DNA from 2 places in the Bradyrhizobium sp. SPXBL-04 genome. Region 2 is predicted to be linked to the other one. Evidence: predicted binding sites of a transcription regulator. Region 2 holds the regulator's gene; the other holds the start of a gene.

Region 1 (5,745 bases), 3.5 Mb from region 2:
GGCATGATGCTGCAACCGAGGCCGCCGGAGATGATGACGTCACATTTCAGCCGGACATGGCCATAGGCGAGCCGGATGCCATGCTGCGGCGGAACCGCCGGCGACCAACCGAGCAGGCGGACCTGGCCGCCATGGGTGTGGCCGGACAGTTGCAGCGCGACGCGCGCGGGCACACGCGGCGCGATGTTGGGTTCATGCGCGAGCAGGATGATGGGCGCGTCGTCCGTGACCTTGGCGAGCGTCGCGTTGAGATCGTCGACACCGAAGTGCACCATGCTGCGGAAGCGTCGCGCCGGCAGGAAGGCGAGCTGATCGCCGAGACCGGCGAGCCAGAACGGTCGGCCGTCCTTGGTGAGGCGCACGACATCGTTCTCGTAGACGGGGATGCCGGCTGCTTCCAATGCGCGATGCGCGATGGTCGGGCCAAGTCCGGCCCGCTGCACGGTCTTGTCGTCCCAATAATCGTGGTTGCCCATGACGGCATGGACGCCGAGCGGCGCCTTGAGGCCGGCCAGCACTCTGGCCCATTCGCTCGACGGGATGATACGCGTGACCTGGTGCAGGCCGGCGACATAGTCGCCGAGCAGCACGATGATATCAGCCTTCAGCGCGTTGGTGCGGTCGACGACGGCCTCGATCCGGTCCAGCGGCATCCAGGGATCGCAGGCATGGATGTCGGCGATGACAGCGATCTTCAGCGGAAGATCCGCCGGCCACTGCCGCGGCATCGGATGATAGCGGGTAACGCGAAGCCGCAGCATCGGCTCGACGCCGACACCATAGGCCGCAGTCGAGGCGCCGAAGGCGGACAGGGCGCCAATGGAACGGATCAGATGACGGCGAGTGATCATGGACGCTCGATGGTGATGCTGCTTCTCGATGCAACCCGATTGAAGCGGAATTGGGGTGCGTTCGTGCAGACCGTCTGCATCCTGGTGCAGACGCCTGCACAGAAATTACCAGCGGCTCTCGCCAATCAGCGCATCCAGCCGCGTCCTCACATCGTCGGGCGCGCGGTAATACCAGACGCCGCCGAGCAGATCGCGAAAACGTTCATTGACACACGCCTCACGCTCGATCCGATCGATCGTCCCGGCGCTGATCACGTTTTCGAGGGGACCCGCGGCCAGCAGGGATAGCAGCACCGGATTGGCTTCGATCTTCAGGATCTCCAGGATGAGGTCGACCCGATCGCGGCGCGGCTCGAGCAATCCGGTGTCGTTCGTCGGCCCCATTGCTTCCCACTCCAATCCGTGTGCATGAGCGGCGATGCCGTTCGCCGCGCGTTCGGATTAGTGATGGGATTGAACCGGTGGTTCACCGTCTCAGGCAGTCAGTCGTCCTCGGCCTGGTCGGTGCCGAACAAGCCGAACTGGGCCGCATCGCGCGAGGGTTCGGCAAGACCGAGATGGCGGAAGGCGTGCGAGGTGAGCAGACGGCCGCGCGGGGTGCGCTGGAGATAGCCGCATTGGATCAGATAGGGCTCGATGATGTCCTCGATCGCATCGCGCGGCTCGGACAGTGCGGCGGCCATGGTCTCGACGCCGACCGGTCCGCCGCCATAGTTGAGCGCGATGGTCGTGAGGTAGCGGCGGTCCATGGCATCGAGGCCCGCGGCGTCGACTTCGAGCGCGCTGAGTGCGTGGTCGGCGATCTTGCGGTCGATCTTGTCGGCATCGGCTGCCGAAGCGAAATCGCGCACCCGGCGGAGCAGACGGCCCGCGATACGCGGCGTGCCGCGGGCGCGGCGCGCGATCTCGTTGGCGCCGTCCGCGCTCATGCCGACATTGAGCACACGCGCGCCGCGGCTGACGATGCTCTCGAGTTCTTCAATGGTGTAGAAATTGAGCCGGACCGGAATGCCGAAGCGGTCGCGCAGCGGATTCGTCAGCAGGCCTGCGCGCGTGGTGGCGCCAACGAGGGTGAATTTCGACAGCTCGATCTTCACCGAGCGCGCGGCCGGCCCTTCGCCGATGATGAGGTCGAGCTGAAAGTCCTCCATCGCGGGATAGAGCACTTCCTCCACCGCGGGGCTCAGACGATGAATCTCGTCGATGAAGAGCACATCGCGCTCTTCGAGATTGGTGAGCAGCGCGGCGAGATCGCCGGCCTTGGCGATCACGGGGCCGCTGGTCGCGCGGAAGCCGACGCCGAGCTCCTTGGCCACGATCTGCGCCAGCGTGGTCTTGCCGAGGCCGGGGGGACCTACGAACAGCACGTGATCCAGCGCCTCGCCGCGCTTGCGCGCCGCTTCGATGAAGATCGAGAGATTCTTGCGCGCCTGCTGCTGGCCGACGAAGTCGGACAGCGACTGCGGCCGCAGCGCGGTGTCGCCGACATCGTCGCTGCGGCGCTCGGGCGAGACCATGCGGTTGGCCTTGGGGTCGCTCACTTCGCGAGCTCCTTCAGGCCGAGGCGAATGAGCTGCGCCGTCTCAGCGCCTTCACCGGCACTGCGTGACGCGGACGCAATCGCCGCAGCCGCCTGCGGCTGACCGTAGCCGAGATTGACCAGCGCCGAGATCGCATCCGCCACGGGCCGCGGCGCGCGCTGGTCATCGACGGCGCCGGCGAGATGCACCACGGCAGGATCGACATTGGCGAAAGCCGGCGCCTTGTCCTTCAACTCGGTGACGATGCGCTCGGCGACCTTGGGGCCAACGCCCGGCGTGCGGGATACGGCGGCCTTGTCGCGCAGCGCAATGGCATTGGCGAGGTCGGCTGGCGCCAGCGTGCCGAGCACGGCCAGCGAGACCTTGGCGCCGACGCCCTGCACGGTCTGAAGCAGGCGAAACCATTCGCGCTCCTGGTCGGTGCGGAAGCCGAACAGTTTGATCTGATCTTCGCGGACATAGGTCTCGATCGACAGTACGGCCGCTTCGCCCGGCGACGGCAGATGCTGCAGCGTGCGCGACGAGCAGTGCACCTGATAGCCCACGCCGCCGACGTCGAGGATGACGAAATCCTCGCCGTAGGAATCGATCAGGCCCTTGAGCTTGCCGATCATATCCCCACCACCTTCAGCCTGAGCGCGGTGCTCTGGCGGTGATGGGCATGGGTGATGGCGATGGCGAGCGCGTCGGCGGCGTCCGCGGACGGCGGTTCGGCTTTCGGCAGCAATATCTTCAGCATCATCGCGATCTGTTGCTTGTCGGCGTGACCGGCGCCGACCACCGTCTTCTTGACCTGGTTCGGCGCATATTCGGCGACACTGATGCCGAACATCGCCGGCGCCAACATGGCAACGCCGCGGGCCTGGCCGAGCTTTAGCGTCGCGACGCCGTCCTTATTCACAAAAGTCTGCTCGACCGCGGCCTCCATCGGCTTGTGATCGGACAGCACGGAAGCGAGCCCTTCATGGATCGCGAGCAGCCGGCTCGACAGCGGCAAATCGTCCGGCGGTTCCACCGAACCGCAGGCGACGTAGATCAAACGATTGCCTTCAGCCTCGATCACGCCCCAGCCGGTGCGGCGCAGGCCGGGGTCGATGCCGATGATGCGAACGGGGCTACGAATCGGGAGCGCAGTCATGCGCCAGTGATAGCGGCTGGCCGCTGGAAGCGAAACAGAAACAGAACGGAAGTAACAGGGGAAAGCCGGTCTGGTGCCCCGGGCGCGACGCAGCGCAAAGCGGTGCGGCGCTGAACGGGGGCCCATTTAGCCATCGATGCCTAGAGAATGATGGGTCCCGGCTCTGCGCAGCAGCGTTTCACGCTGCAGCGCGTCCGGGACACGAGAGTGCCCTACCCACCCATCTTCGCCATCAGCGCGTCCGACACCTCGAAATTGGCGTAGACGTTCTGGACGTCGTCGTGCTCGTTCAGCAGGTCCATCAACTTGAGCAGCTTCTCGCCGGTCTCGTCGTCGACCGCAACCGTGTTCTGCGGCTTCCAGATCAGCGCGGCCTTGCGCGGCTCGCCGAACTTGGCTTCCAGCGCCTTGGCGACGTCGCGATAGCCTTCGGTCGAGGCATAGATCTCGTGGCCGCCCTCGCCGGAAACGACGTCGTCGGCGCCGGCCTCGATCGCGGCGTCCAGCACGGCGTCGTCGGAGGCGACGCTGCGGTCGTACTCGATGATTCCGGTGCGGTCGAACATGAACGAGACCGAGCCGGTTTCGCCGAGATTGCCGCCGGACTTGGTGAAGAAGGAGCGGATGTCGGAAGCGGCGCGGTTGCGGTTGTCGGTCAGCGCTTCGACGATGACGGCGACGCCACCGGGGCCGTAGCCCTCGTAGCGGATTTCGTCATAGTTCTCGCCGTCGCTGCCGAGCGCCTTCTTGATGGCGCGCTCGATATTGTCCTTCGGCATGTTCTCCTGGCGCGCGGCGATCACGGCGGCGCGCAGGCGCGGGTTCATGGCGGGGTCAGGAGTGCCGAGCTTGGCCGCGACGGTGATTTCCCGCGCCAGCTTGCCGAACAGCTTCGACTTCTGGGCATCCTGCCGCCCCTTGCGGTGCATGATGTTCTTGAATTGGGAATGTCCGGCCATGCGTGGTCTCTTGAATGGTCTTTGGAATCGTTCGCCGATGGGGTGGGGAGCGCGGCCTTATAGGCCGCCAACCCACCGGAATCAAAGGGCTCTGGTACTTTAAGGTAGCACTGTAGAGGTAGCCACCGTAATGGTCCGTGCCTAGAGGTCGGGCATTGTTAACCCTGATTTCATTTCAGCCTGCGAAAATAGCGTCCGCCCGTTCCCCGACAAGAGAGACGTGATGGCGTTCGGACTATTTCGGAAGCGTCTGCCGGAGATGGCTGCGCCGGCGGCAGCTCCGCAGCCGGTGGCCAATTTCGAGCCCGTCCCCGCCACGGACGGCGATTCCGCCAGGGAGATCCTGGAATTGCTGGAACTCGAGCTGGGCGCCATGATCCGCCAGCTCGAGCGCGCCGCCAATTCGGTGGCCGGCGGCGCCGAGGCGACCGCCGCAACCCTTGCCGCCATTCGCGACCGCACCGACGCCCTGACCGGCCGCACCAACGCGGCGCAGTCGACCGCCTCCACCTTCGCCCATGCCGCCGACAAGTTCACGCAGTCCGCGCTGGGGATCGGGGCGCAGGTCCGCGAGGCCGGCAAGCTCGCCGACGAGGCCAGCGCCGCCGCGCAGGAAGCCCGCGCCAACGTCGATCGCTTGCGCGAATCCTCCGCCGCCATCGGCAATGTCGTCAATCTGATCGCGCAGATCGCGCGGCAGACGACGCTGCTCGCGCTCAACTCGACCATCGAGGCCGCTCGTGCCGGCGCTGCGGGAAAAGGCTTCGCGGTCGTCGCCACCGAGGTCAAGGCCCTCGCGGTGCAGACCCAGAGCGCGACCGAAGAGATCACCCGGAAGATCGACGCGCTCCAGCGCGACGCCGCCGGCTCCGCGGATGCGGTGCATCGCATCTCGCAGGCGATCGAGGCGATCCGCCCGGTATTCGCGACCGTCAATGGCGCGGTCGCCGAGCAGAACGCCACCACCAGCGAAGTCTCCGGCAATGCGACAAGCGCGTCGGAATTCATCGTCTCGGTCGGCGAGAGCGCGGCCGAGATCGATGCCGCGACCAAGGCGGCCGAGACCCATGGCGAGAATGTCGCCAGCGCCGGCCGCGCCGTCACCACTTTCGCGCAGAAGCTGAAATCGCGCTGCGCCGTGCTGCTCCGCCAGAGCGAGCACGACGACCGCCGCAAGACCGAGCGCTTGCCCTGCCATCTCAAGTTCGAAACCGCGCGCGGCGTGATGCCGGTCTATGAAATCGCGATGGACGGCG
Region 2 (5,745 bases):
GAAGAAATCCCTTCGCCGTGGCTTAAACTTTTGGCAACGTTCCGAAACCACTTTGTGCAAAGCGGACATCGGTCGGCCGCCCACGCCTCGCAGCTATGCGATTTTAGGATGGTTTTGGAGGGCCGGACGCGATAGGCGATGGCGATAAGACTTCAAATTCTCGGGAGGACAACAATGAACGACGCGCCCCGCATCCGGCCGGAAAGGAACGTCGAACTCGGCGCCAGCAACGAGCCGTTCCAGAACCTGCACGAATTCATCCGGAAAGCGCGCGCCAATCTCAACCAGAATGCCTGGGACTACATCGTCGGCGCTGCCGAGACCGAGACCACGATGCGCCGGAACCGGATGGCGCTGGACGAGATCGCCTTCCGCCCCCGCGTGCTGCGCGATGTTCGCAAGGTCGACGGCTCGGTCGAGCAACTCGGCCGCAGGATGCGGCTGCCGGTGGTGCTCGCCCCGGTCGGTGCGCTCGAAATCTTCGATCCCGATGGTGCGGCAAGCGTAGCCCGCGCCGCCGGCACCTTCGGTGCGGCGCACATGTTGAGCTCCGTGTCCGAGCCCGGCCTGGAAAAGACTGCCGAGGCCGCGCCCGACGCGCTGCGGCTCTATCAGCTCTATGTCCGCGGCGACGATGCCTTCGTCGCGGATGTCGTCAGCCGCTCCGAAAAGAACGGCTATGCCGCATTCTGCCTGACCGTCGACACCGCCCATTACAGCCGTCGCGAACGTGACATCGCCAAGCGCTACGTTCGCGAAAGCCGCCTGCGCGCCACCGGCGGCGATTTCCAGAAAGGCCTGGAGTGGCGGACCGTGAAGATGATCAAGGACAAATTCAGGATCCCGCTGATCCTGAAGGGCATTGCCACGGCCGAGGATGCCCAGATCGCGATCGATCACGGTGTCGAGTGGATCTACGTCTCCAACCATGGCGGCCGTCAGCTCGATCACGGCCGCGGCGCCATGCATGTGCTGCCTGAAATCGTCGAGGCGGTGAAGGGCCGCGCCAAGATCATGGTCGATGGCGGCTTTTGCCGCGGCACCGACATCGTCAAGGCGATCGCGGCGGGCGCCGACATCGTCGGCATCGGCCGGCTGCAATGCTGGGCGCTGGCGGCGGCCGGCGAAGCCGGCGTGATGCGGATGCTGGAACTGCTGGAGGACGAAGTGCTGCGCTGCCTCGGCCTCTTGGGTGCCACCTCGTTCGCCGAGGTCGACAAGTCCTGCCTGCATCAGGCGACTGCAACGAATGCGCCGAGCGTGTTCAGCGCGTTCCCGCTGTTCGACCACGATCCCTATCGATACTGAAGTGAAAGGACACGATGACCTCGCTCTCTCCCGGCAGCGCCGATGCGCTCCTGTTCGACCTCGGACGCGTGGTGCTCGATATCGACTTCTCCAAGGCGATCGCCTGCTGGGCGGGACATGCCGGCTGCCAGCCCGAGGCCATCGTTGCGCGCTATGTGCGTGACGAGGCCTACCGGCTGCACGAGGTCGGCAAGATCAGCGACGAGGATTATTTCCAATCGCTGCGTTCATCGCTCGGGATCGACATTTCCGATGCGCAGTTTCTGGAGGGATGGAACGCGATCTTCGCCGGCGAGATGCCCGATATCGCCGAGCTCTTGCCGCGCGCTGCCAAGCAGATGCCGCTCTATGTCTTCTCCAATACCAACCGGCCGCATGTCGACTATTTCTCGAAGGAATATGCCGGCGTGCTCGGCCATTTCCGCGAGCTCTATTTGTCGTCCAGCATCGGCCTGCGCAAACCGGATGCGGAGGCGTTCGACCATGTCGTGACGTCGATCGGCGTGCCGGCCAGCCGAATCGTGTTCTTCGACGACCTTGCCGAGAACGTCGAAGGGGCGCGGGCGCGCGGATTGACGGCGGTGCATGTCACCTCGCCCAGTGATGTCGGCAACGCCTTGCGAGCGTTGGGAATTTGACTGCCGACGCCCCGGCTGATCTGGTTGGGTTCCGAGGACCAAATCTGCTTGGGAATGCGGAACCAAATCACCTTGTGCATTTTTGTACAGAGTTCCGGGAACGGAAATACTTCCTCCGGACTCTATGAGTCCGTTGGGACTTCTACATCGGACTTATTCTCGTGCTGGGCAAAGCCTACCTCACAAAGCAAGCTTCTCTGCTGCTCGAATTCGCCAGAACCACCTCGGATTCGCGCCTCTCCGCCAAGCTCATCAGCAAGGCCGCCGACCTGAAATCTCAGGCCGATCCGCTGCCGGACAAGGATCAGGGCCCCAAAGCTCCGGACGTGACGCCTAGCGTCAGTTCGGGCGAACAGACGCAGAGTTGATCGATGCTGGCCGTGGCTCTCGTCATTCTCGTCCTAGCCATGGCCACTCTGGTACCAATCTGCCTCGTCCTGGAGATCATGTCCCGCCCGGCCTGACATCGCCTTCGTTGCCTGCGAATGCGTCGTCGGGATGATCATTCCGCTCGGCTGCTCTTTTGCCTCTGCGCTCGCGCTCGGCTAGAAGGCTTCCTGCCAATTCGTCCGCGAGCAGGAGTTTTCGCCGTGGCTCTCATGCCGGTTTCCGATGCGCTTGCCGCCGTGCTTGCCGGCGCGGAGCCTCTGGCCGAGGAAATGGTTGCTCTCGACGCAGCCTTCCACCGTGTGCTCGCCCGCGACGTGGCGGCGCTGCGCACGCAGCCGCCGGAAGCGATGTCGGCGATGGATGGCTATGCCGTGCGCGCGGCCGACGCGGGGGCGATCGATTCCCGACTGACGGTGATTGGCGAGGTAGCGGCGGGTCGTCCGTTCGCGGGAACGGTCGGCGCCGGCGAAGCCGTGCGGATCTTCACCGGCGGCGTCGTTCCCAACGGTGCCGACGCGGTCGTGATCCAGGAGGATACGGTCGCGGACGGCACGCGCATCACGATCAAGGAAGCCGCGATTCCCGGTCGGCACATCCGCCCCGCAGGCGTTGACTTCGCCGAAGGCGACGTGCTCCTGCGCAAGGGAACCCGTCTCACCGAGCGCGACCTCGCGCTCGCCGCCGCCATGAATCACCCGCAGCTTGCCGTCTGCCGCCGCCCGAAGGTCGCGATCCTCGCCACCGGCGACGAACTGGTGATGCCAGGCGCCGCGCCCGGCCGCGGCCAGATCGTCTATTCCAACGGCTATGCCCTGCACGCGCTCGCCCGCAGCGAGGGGGCCGAGACCATCGACCTCGGCATCGCCGCCGACACGCTGGAGGCCACCACCGCCGGCATCCGCCGCGCCCGCGAGAGCGGCGCCGACATCCTGGTCACGACCGGCGGCGCATCGGTCGGCGACCACGATCTGGTCCAGCAGGCGCTGAGGGACGAAGGTATCTCGATGGCGTTCTGGAAGATTGCGATGCGCCCGGGCAAGCCGATGATGCATGGGCGGCTCGGCGCGATGCGCGTGATCGGCCTGCCGGGTAATCCCGTCTCCTCCTATGTGTGCGCCTTCCTGTTCATGGTCCCGCTGATTCGTGCGGTGTCGGGTCGATCCGTGATTCATCACCGCCATGAGCGCGCCGTGCTCGGCCGCGATGTGGGCGCAAACGATATGCGCGCGGATTATCTTCGCGCACGTCTGGAACAGCGCGACGACGGCACGCTGGTGGCCGTTCCCGTCCATCACCAGGATTCCTCGCTGCTTGCGAATCTCGCTGCGGCACAGGCACTTCTCGTGCGCGCACCGTTCGCGCCGAAGGCCGGAGCTGGCTCGCCTTGCGAGGTGCTGCGCCTGCCCGTCTGAGCGCATCCACCACACGTGTTCCGCGAACTTTGTCGTGTTCACGCAAAATTAAGCAGTTGCGGAACACATATCGAACATATAGTGTCCGTTCATGATTTGTTTCGAGGATGTAGCGGTTCGCCGCTCCAATTCAGCGTCTCGGAATCGAACGACATCAACCGGGGGACTTTGGTCGAGATGTTAACGCGCAAACAATACGAGCTTCTGCGGTTCATCAGCGAACGTCTGAAGGAAAGCGGCGTGCCGCCCTCCTTCGACGAGATGAAGGATGCGCTCGACCTGCGCTCGAAATCGGGCATCCATCGCCTGATCACCGCGCTGGAGGAGCGCGGCTTCATCCGTCGCCTGCCCAACCGCGCCCGTGCCATCGAGGTGATCAAGCTGCCTGAGCTCCAGGCCGCCGCCGGCAACCGCCGCGGCTTCACGCCAAGCGTCATCGAGGGCAATCTCGGCAAGGTGCGCGCGAGCTCCAGCCCACCCGCCGACGAGGGCGAGCGTCCCGTTGCGGTGCCGGTGATGGGTCGCATCGCAGCCGGTACGCCGATCGAAGCGTTGCAGACCCGCAGTCACACCATCAGCGTACCGCCCGACATGCTCGGCTCGGGCGAACATTATGCGCTCGAAGTGCGCGGTGATTCGATGGTCGAGGCCGGCATCCTTGACGGCGACATGGCGCTGATCCAGCGCAACGAGAGCGCCGATACCGGCGACATCGTGGTGGCGCTGATCGACGACGAGGAAGCGACGCTCAAGCGCTTCCGCCGCCGCGGCGCGTCGATCGCGCTCGAGCCCGCCAACGCCGCCTACGAGGTGCGCATCCTGCCGCCGAACCGGGTGAAGATTCAGGGCAAGCTGATCGGACTGTACCGCAAGTACTGAGAAGACTCAGTGGTCATTCGATACCGATGATTCCGATTGGAGCGGACGGATTGTCCGCTTCAGCTGGATAGTCTTTCTGGTCTTGGGCAGATTATCTGGCCCCTTTCCAAGCGCTACGTCCTCGGCATGCCGCCCGAAGCACTCATCGCTTTGCGGCTCAAGAGATCGAGGAGACAACGATGCGTAGGATCGTTTTGAGCGCCTTCGCAACTGTGCTGATCGCTGCATCGGCAGCGCAAGCATTCGCAGCACAATCGCAGCACCATCCCCGCAAGTCGGCGCATGCGACAACGAGTGAGCAATTCCGCAGCGCCCGAAGTGCCGTCGCGCGACAGCCACAGCCGAGTTGGCCATATTCCGGATGGTCGGCGCCCGCAGGCCGCTGACGCTCGCATCCGCCAAATGCACTGAAGCGAGCTTTGTTCCTATTGGATTCGGGAAAGATAATGTGATCGCATCCGGCTGACGCCAGCCGCAGATTCGCCCACAAGCAAGCAGAATGTTACGTGCTTCCACTCTGATAGAGGCTTGCGCCTCCGAAAGAGGCGCGGGTTGCTATCTTCGAATAGGAGCACCCGATGTGTGACTACAGTCTGCATGCCGTTGCATCGCGCCCCGCCGAAGTCGGCGAGACGATCGTGTCGACAACGTTCCGCGGCACCTCGACGCGCGGCTTCGCTTCCGCGGCCGACCCGACCGTGGCCGTCTGCCTGCTGCCGGGAACGGAGCTCGCCTTCGCCGACAACGTCCGTTACGACAATCGTTGGATCTGGACGCGCACGATCAACTCCCGCGTCGGCAAGTTCGGCAAGATCGATCCGCACATTCCCGATCGCCATCATGACGCGATCGAATTCCCCGACGGCAAATACGTGCTGGTGACGCAGCTCGTCGAAGGCCAGCACGCAACCGTGCTGCAACTGCCGGTGACGCAGCCGGTCAGCGAGCGTGAGCACAAGCCGCAGATCGATGCCGACAGCCGGCCGACGATCACGCGTCTGCCGATCGGCTGAGCCGTCCCTGGCCACCAGGTCGGGCCAGGATTGAAAATGCCATCGCCGGCCGAGGCCGGCGAGATGGTATGATTTATGTTCTGCGGAAGTCCGGCTGGACCCGGA

Evidence for each region. The regulator LexA, encoded in region 2, represses DNA repair genes until DNA is damaged. The targets are predictions, from matches to a motif close to TGTTCNNNNTGTGTTCNG.
Region 1: the regulator LexA is predicted to act here: its motif matches at 3,561-3,578, upstream of ruvC (crossover junction endodeoxyribonuclease RuvC).

Annotation. Positions count from the first base shown of each region.
Region 1 covers NZ_CP182472.1:7,794,289-7,800,033, forward strand. Annotated here, with positions in the region: gene ACNJX8_RS37165 (metallophosphoesterase) at 1-851, opposite strand, end outside; gene ACNJX8_RS37170 (DUF6869 domain-containing protein) at 957-1,235, opposite strand; gene ruvB (Holliday junction branch migration DNA helicase RuvB) at 1,334-2,368, opposite strand; gene ruvA (Holliday junction branch migration protein RuvA) at 2,389-3,006, opposite strand; gene ruvC (crossover junction endodeoxyribonuclease RuvC) at 3,003-3,530, opposite strand; gene ACNJX8_RS37190 (YebC/PmpR family DNA-binding transcriptional regulator) at 3,743-4,489, opposite strand; gene ACNJX8_RS37195 (methyl-accepting chemotaxis protein) at 4,713-5,745, shown strand, end outside.
Region 2 covers NZ_CP182472.1:4,307,540-4,313,284, reverse strand. Annotated here, with positions in the region: gene ACNJX8_RS20365 (alpha-hydroxy acid oxidase) at 175-1,308, shown strand; gene ACNJX8_RS20360 (HAD family hydrolase) at 1,323-1,946, shown strand; gene ACNJX8_RS20355 (hypothetical protein) at 2,108-2,314, shown strand; gene ACNJX8_RS20350 (molybdopterin molybdotransferase MoeA) at 2,537-3,748, shown strand; gene lexA (transcriptional repressor LexA) at 3,926-4,627, shown strand; gene ACNJX8_RS20340 (hypothetical protein) at 5,206-5,640, shown strand.